2 regions of the Paenibacillus sp. N3/727 genome follow, and region 2 is predicted to be linked to the other one. Evidence: predicted binding sites of a transcription regulator. Region 2 holds the regulator's gene; the other holds the start of a gene.
The links. The regulator CtsR, encoded in region 2, represses protease genes until heat stress. The targets are predictions, from matches to a motif close to ATGGTCAATAAAGGTCAAACA.
Positions count from the first base shown of each region.

Region 1: a site for CtsR is predicted at 1,560-1,580, ahead of clpP (ATP-dependent Clp endopeptidase proteolytic subunit ClpP). Genes of this name have one in related genera too.

Region 1 covers NZ_CP093336.1:216,803-219,998, reverse strand. Annotated here, with positions in the region: gene MNQ98_RS01135 (sugar-binding transcriptional regulator) at 24-1,070, opposite strand; tRNA gene MNQ98_RS01130 (tRNA-Arg) at 1,418-1,492, shown strand; gene clpP (ATP-dependent Clp endopeptidase proteolytic subunit ClpP) at 1,660-2,256, shown strand; gene MNQ98_RS01120 (PdaC/SigV domain-containing protein) at 2,632-3,196, opposite strand, start outside.
Region 2 covers NZ_CP093336.1:5,726,760-5,729,955, forward strand. Annotated here, with positions in the region: gene mcsB (protein-arginine kinase McsB) at 1-917, opposite strand, end outside; gene mcsA (protein-arginine kinase activator protein McsA) at 968-1,486, opposite strand; gene MNQ98_RS26865 (CtsR family transcriptional regulator) at 1,514-1,975, opposite strand; gene MNQ98_RS26870 (hypothetical protein) at 2,274-3,017, opposite strand; gene MNQ98_RS26875 (ABC transporter ATP-binding protein) at 3,014-3,196, opposite strand, start outside.

The DNA.
Region 1 (3,196 bases), 840 kb from region 2:
GATGCTTTACGTTAAAGTTCTTACTACAGCCCCGCCGTTTGATCCAGCCACTTCTCGATCTCGAGCGCTGCAGCCTCATCGATAACAAGAATATCTTCGTGCCCGAATTTCAATACGGCGTGAATAGCTCTGGCCTTACTGCGTCCACCTGCAATTCCGATGATCGTCTCCGTCCGCATAATATCCTCAAGCCGCAGCCCAAGGGTTAGCATTTTGTGAACGACCGTACCTTCTTCACTGAAATAGTAACCGAAGGATTCAGCAATTGCCCCTTCCGCTTTCAAGTCCTGAATCGACTTCTCATCAAGCTTCCGGCGGTGAGCCATCTCCATAGCATCTCCGATGCCGTGAACAATCACGCATGATCTGCGTATAACATCCACAATGTCCTGGATATGATGATCCTGAACCAAAGACTGATAAGCATCGTCACTAAGCAGATCAGGCACATGCAGTAGCCGATATTCGGCTCCCACCTTCTTGGCCATCTTGGATGCGATGGTATTCGCTTGAATCTCCATGCTCTCACCCAAACCACCTCTTGCAGGTACGAACCACGAATCTTTCAAAGGGCCGACCGACGACGGCGTCATCTGCTCTGCCACTTCGGCGAGCGTTGATCCACCCGTTACCGCGATAATGTCTCCGTTGTCAACAAAGCACAGAAGCGCTCTTGCTCCAGCTCTGCCAAGTTCACGTTTCACATCGGTTGAAGACTCACTGTCACCCGGGACAATAACCACTTTGCGTAGCCCATAAGCCTCGCGGATTTTTTCTTCTAGGTCGGCTAATCCGAACAGGTCCTTCATCACCGGCTCGAGCTGCTCCAGCAAGTTCGTTCCGGCACTGCTGACCCTCATCCCAAGCGTCTCAATCTCGATCAACCCCTGTGCTTTCAAGAGGTCCGTTTCGGCCCTCAGCACACGTTCGGTCATTGCCAGCGATGCTGCAAGTGTCCTGCGCCCAACAATTCCGGATAACTTGATCTGATGAAGGATCGTATACCTTCGTTTGAGAGTGTCCATGAGATCGGGCAGAAGCTGCTCTTGTATTTCTAATAAATTACGCATGCTTTCCACTCCTGCAACTTCGTCTTGGATCTCCTTCTCTATGGTCGCAAAATGTCCCAGTCAAACGTTTTGAGTCCCACCTTTATTCTACTCAATATTTATGATGGTTGCAAGTGTTCCGAATGTATATTTCTCAGCCCTAAGCATTCTTATGCATTGGTGGTATACCCGTCCATTCATGTGATGAAAATCTGCCATTATTCAATCCTTTTTGCCGGGAAAATGTGAACGGCTTCATATTCGGAATAATGAAAGTATACTCTCCATATAAGGCTCATTCGGAAAGTTTTTTCCAGCTTCTTGTCTTTTAGAAAAAGATGCGGTATAATCATCTTCGTTGCTATTTTGCGCCCGTGGTCCAATGGATATGACGTAGGCCTCCGGAGCCTGAGATCGAGGTTCGATTCCTCGCGGGCGCGCCATTTATTTTCAGAACTCTATATACTGTTTACCCATAAGTGCCTATGACGGCTCTTTTTTTTAACCAATAGTTTGACTATCTTTGACTTTATGGTTGAAATTGTTTATTATTTGGGTAATACGGTAACAGTATTTTAATGAGGAATGCATTTAAGGGGAGGTTTTCTATATGAGTTTCATACCTATGGTCGTTGAACAAAGCAACCGCGGTGAGCGGGCGTACGACATCTATTCCAGATTGCTGAAAGACCGCATTATCTTCCTCGGCTCTGACGTAAACGACGTTGTTGCCAATGCCATCATTGCACAAATGCTGTTCTTGGCAGCAGAGGATCCTGAGAAGGACATTCATCTTTACATCAATAGCCCTGGCGGATCCATTACTGCTGGTATGGCTATTTTTGATACAATGCAGTTTATCAAACCTGACGTGTCCACCATCTGCGTCGGCATGGCTGCTTCCATGGGGGCTTTCCTGCTGAATGCTGGAGCTAAAGGCAAGCGATTCGCGCTGCCGAACAGCGAAATTATGATTCACCAGCCTCTGGGCGGAGCACAGGGACAAGCGACGGATATTGAAATCCGTGCTCGCCGCATTCTGAAAATGCGCGATAAGCTGAACCACATCCTTGCAGAGCGCACAGGCCAACCGCTGGAACGTATTGAGAAGGATACCGATCGTGACTATTTCATGACGGCTAGTGAGGCTAAAGAATACGGTCTCGTTGACCAAGTGCTTGAAAAGACACCAACGCCAGGCAATTAATATTTAAAGGGCTGATATCCATATAGGATATCGGCCTTTTTTTCGGTAACCGGTCAATCTTTTTTCGTTCGGTGGTTTTCAATGTATTGGGCAGTCGGGCTATTGTTTCTGGGGCTCGGTTATTTAACAAAATGGTTTATCGTGTTCATCCCCTTTGCGTTCATTTATGCTTTTCCGCTCTACGGACTGAGGTCATTTCTTAATATCCCATCTGATTTCACCCTAATGGTGATTTACTTAGGAATTGCGATCCTTGCAGAACTGACAGGTTATTGGCTAGGTCTTTTTCAAAACAAAAAAGCATCCCCTATCAATGAGCATAGAGCTTTCACTCTATGCTCTCAATCCGGAGAATGCCTTCTATTATGAATATTCTTACTTCCATTCCTTCAAGTTAAGCTCAAATTGAGGGAAACCAGAAGCATATGAAGTGTACTCGTATAATTGGAAGTACAGAACAGCTGCGTTGTTCTTCAAATAGAAATCAGCATCGGCAGGCACGCCTTTAAATTCACCGGGGTGGTAGCCTCCGTCCTCCTTCACCTTGTTCAACACAAGATTGTTCAGCTTCTGCTTGTTCTTGCCCTGCATGTTGATGAAATCACCGAGCTTGAGCTGCTTGCCATCTTTCAACGAGAACGTATAGCTTTTGCGGAAAGTCATGCCGTGCGCACCGCCGCTGTATGAGTATTCATCAGTTGTAATGCTCAGCAACCCTTGTGCGTTGTAGTGAACTACAAAACCCCCTCGAAACTCATACTCAGACGGAAATTTCGTTCCGGATGGAGGTTCCAGGCCGAGGTTTTCTTCAGCTCCAGCAATCACATCCTCCGCGTTCTTTTTCAGCACCTTGTTGATTTCCGCTTGAGCCTGTTCATTTTCAAGCCCGCTCACCACTGGATAATTCACAACAGCCTCCACATTTAGAACCTTCTTCTTC
Region 2 (3,196 bases):
AAAAGTCCCAAATCAACCCCAAGCCTAACGTCGGACAGGCGCTGTGCCGCTTCCTTCGATTCCATAACAGCTGCATAGGATAGTATTCCGTATGAGCGCATCACGCGATCAGTAATCCGCAGCTTTGATTCACTCAGCAGCCGTCCACGGGCGTTCTTCTCATGTTCTATGATTTGAAGTGCAACACTGTGCAAATTATCAATAATTTCGGACTCGGTCTGCCCCAGCGTAATCTGGTTGGAAATCTGAAATAAATTTCCTACAGCCTCACTGCCTTCACCATACATGCCTCGGACCGTAAGCCCTACCTGTGACACGGCTGACAAAATACGATTAATCTGCTGTGTCATGACGAGCGCAGGCAAGTGCATCATGACTGATGCCCGGAGCCCTGTTCCGACATTCGTCGGGCAACTCGTAAGATACCCGCTTTTGTCATCAAAGGCATAGTCGACCTGATCTTCAAATAAGTCATCTAAAGCTGTAGCTCTATCCCAAGCTTCGCGGACCTGAAATCCAGGATACAGACACTGAATCCGTAGATGGTCCTCTTCATTGATCATGACGCTTACCGATTCGTCCTCGGTAAGTATGACCGCTCCGTTCCGGGATTCATTCGCCAGAGCCGGGCTGATCAAATGTTTCTCAACGAGTACTTTCTTATCCAGTTCCTCCATGTCATCCAAAATAATGGTATGAAAGGATCCTAATTCCTTCAATTCTTCCTGATCTTTCAATACACCAGTCAGGCGCTCAAGCACTTCTGCCGACTGCTGGTTGGTCGCAAGCAGCGGAAAAGGAAGATGCTGCAGATTTCGCGCCACCCGAACCCGGGTGCTGATGACTATATCAGAATCCTGACCGTTACCGCGCATCCATTCGCTCAGCGCCTGTTCGGTGAACCGGAGATTCGACATCACGCATTCCTCCTATATCAAATGCAACTTAAGTTTCAACCATCCTAGCTTTAAACGATACTCTTTTCCAGCTCGCGGATCTGGTCGCGTATTTCAGCAGCAAGCTCGAACTCCTCTTGAAGAATCCGGTACTGCAATTCTTTCTTAAGCTCATCAATTTTGCGTTTTACCTGGATCTTGCCACCGCTCCGTTTCGGAATCTTGCCCACATGTGTTGTATTTCCGTGAACCCGTTTAAAGAGCGGATCCAGCCGATCCGAGAAATGTTTGTAGCAAGAGCTACAGCCAAACCGACCGAGCTTGCTGAACTGTGAATAGGTCATGCCGCATTCCTCGCAACGTGGGGCTTGCTGTCCCCTTGAGCCTGAAGCTTGACCTTTTCCTGTAGGATCCAGATCGAGCAGTCCTGACAAAAGGCTGTGAATAGAGAAGCCATTCGACGTCCCAGGGATCATCTCCCCTTTTTCACGGGCACAAGATTCACAAAAGTGAAATTCCGTCTTCTCTCCGCTCACAATCTTGGTGAAATGGAGCGTCGCCGGCCGTTTACCGCATTCTTGACACACCATATTCATGACCCTCCTTATAACACAGACTCATTTACCCAACAAAGAAACAAGCATCGCCTTCATGATCCTTGCACGAAGCTCATCGCGGTAAGGAAGCTTGACGTTTAGACACTCCCTTGAGATAGCTGCCCGCATGAGACAGGCTTCACGCTTCGTCAAAAACCGCGACTCCTCAAGCTGGTAAATCAGCCCTTCCGCTACCGTCTGATCAATAAGGTTACCAATTGAATGATGCAGATGGTGATGAAGTGCTGTATGCTTTGGAAGCTCAATACGCTGAATACGTATGTAACCGCCGCCCCCGCGCTTGCTTTCCACCAGATACCCCTTCTCTAACGTGAAGCGGGTGCTGATCACATAATTGATCTGGGAAGGCACACATGAGAATTTGTCCGCGAGATCGTTGCGCTGGATTTCAACCGTGCCCTCCGTACTGTCTTGCAATATACCCTTCAAATACTGCTCGATAATATCAGAGATATTACGCATGTTCATTCATCCTCCACTGCTTGAAACGCTAAGCCGTATTGATCTTACACGTCCGCACAGAGCCTTGCCTATACGTTAATTTTAACCATTTTGGAACTCGTTTGAATCGACTGTTGCTGACTTTGACTTTCTTTGACTTTGAATTTATTATAGCACATTTTTTCATTTTGCCAAGAGGTCTCTTATTTCAGTCTAACCGTTAAAAAGTGATTATATTCCGTTCGACTACTCTTAAATCCATAACTAAAAAAGACCCCGCATATCATCCTGCGAGGTCTTGCGTACGATTATTGTGTCTTTATGCTTCTACTTTACGGTCGATCAAGTAAACCATAGCATATATGAAACCTGCGGCGAGCAGCATCTCAAATACAAAAGGTCCTAAAGGTATCTCAATGAACTCATTATTAATCGTAGCCATACTACCCTGCCCTACACTGAATGAGAATCCCTGACCGACCCAGCCATTGTCGAAGGCGAAAATTTTATATTCCAGCCATTCTATCGCAGTTTGGATGACAAAAAAGAACATGATACCAATCCACAGGCTCCCTTTCTTACCTATAGCCCGGGCAACTGAAATCGATAAAAAGATAACCAGCATTACAAACGTGAATTTCCAAATACCGGCTATTGCGGCCACGACATAGTCTAATACGACGAAACTCGGCCAATTTATAGCATAATTGAGCCCTTCTATCTTCCAGAGTATCGTCATGTGCAGGATAACCAAAACCATAAGGATCAGCATACTAATCCATGACTGTATTAGCGACGACACTATACTCCAAATGGAACGGACCGGCAGCAGACGACGGTTGTACACCTTAATGTTCTGATCAAATGTTCGACATACCATTACAAGCAGGATAGAGCTCACCACTCCGTATGCAAGCATACTTAAAGCCAGCATAAGCGCGAATTCCCATCCACGCATTGAACCTACCGACGTAATTAATGTCTGAACGATCAGAAGAATGGTCATCAGACCAAGAACCGAGCTCGCGTTACGCTTCCAGTCGTATTTCAGCAATCTCATCATTCTGCAAACACCTCTTTAAACATTTCATCTACACTTTTTCCGTGCTGAAGACGAATATTTTCCACTTCTTCATGCATGACGATCTCACCATTGCGAATAAAGACCACCTCATCAAAAATGCGTTCAATGTCTCTAACCAGATGTGTCGAAATGATGATACTGCTGTCCTCATTATAAAA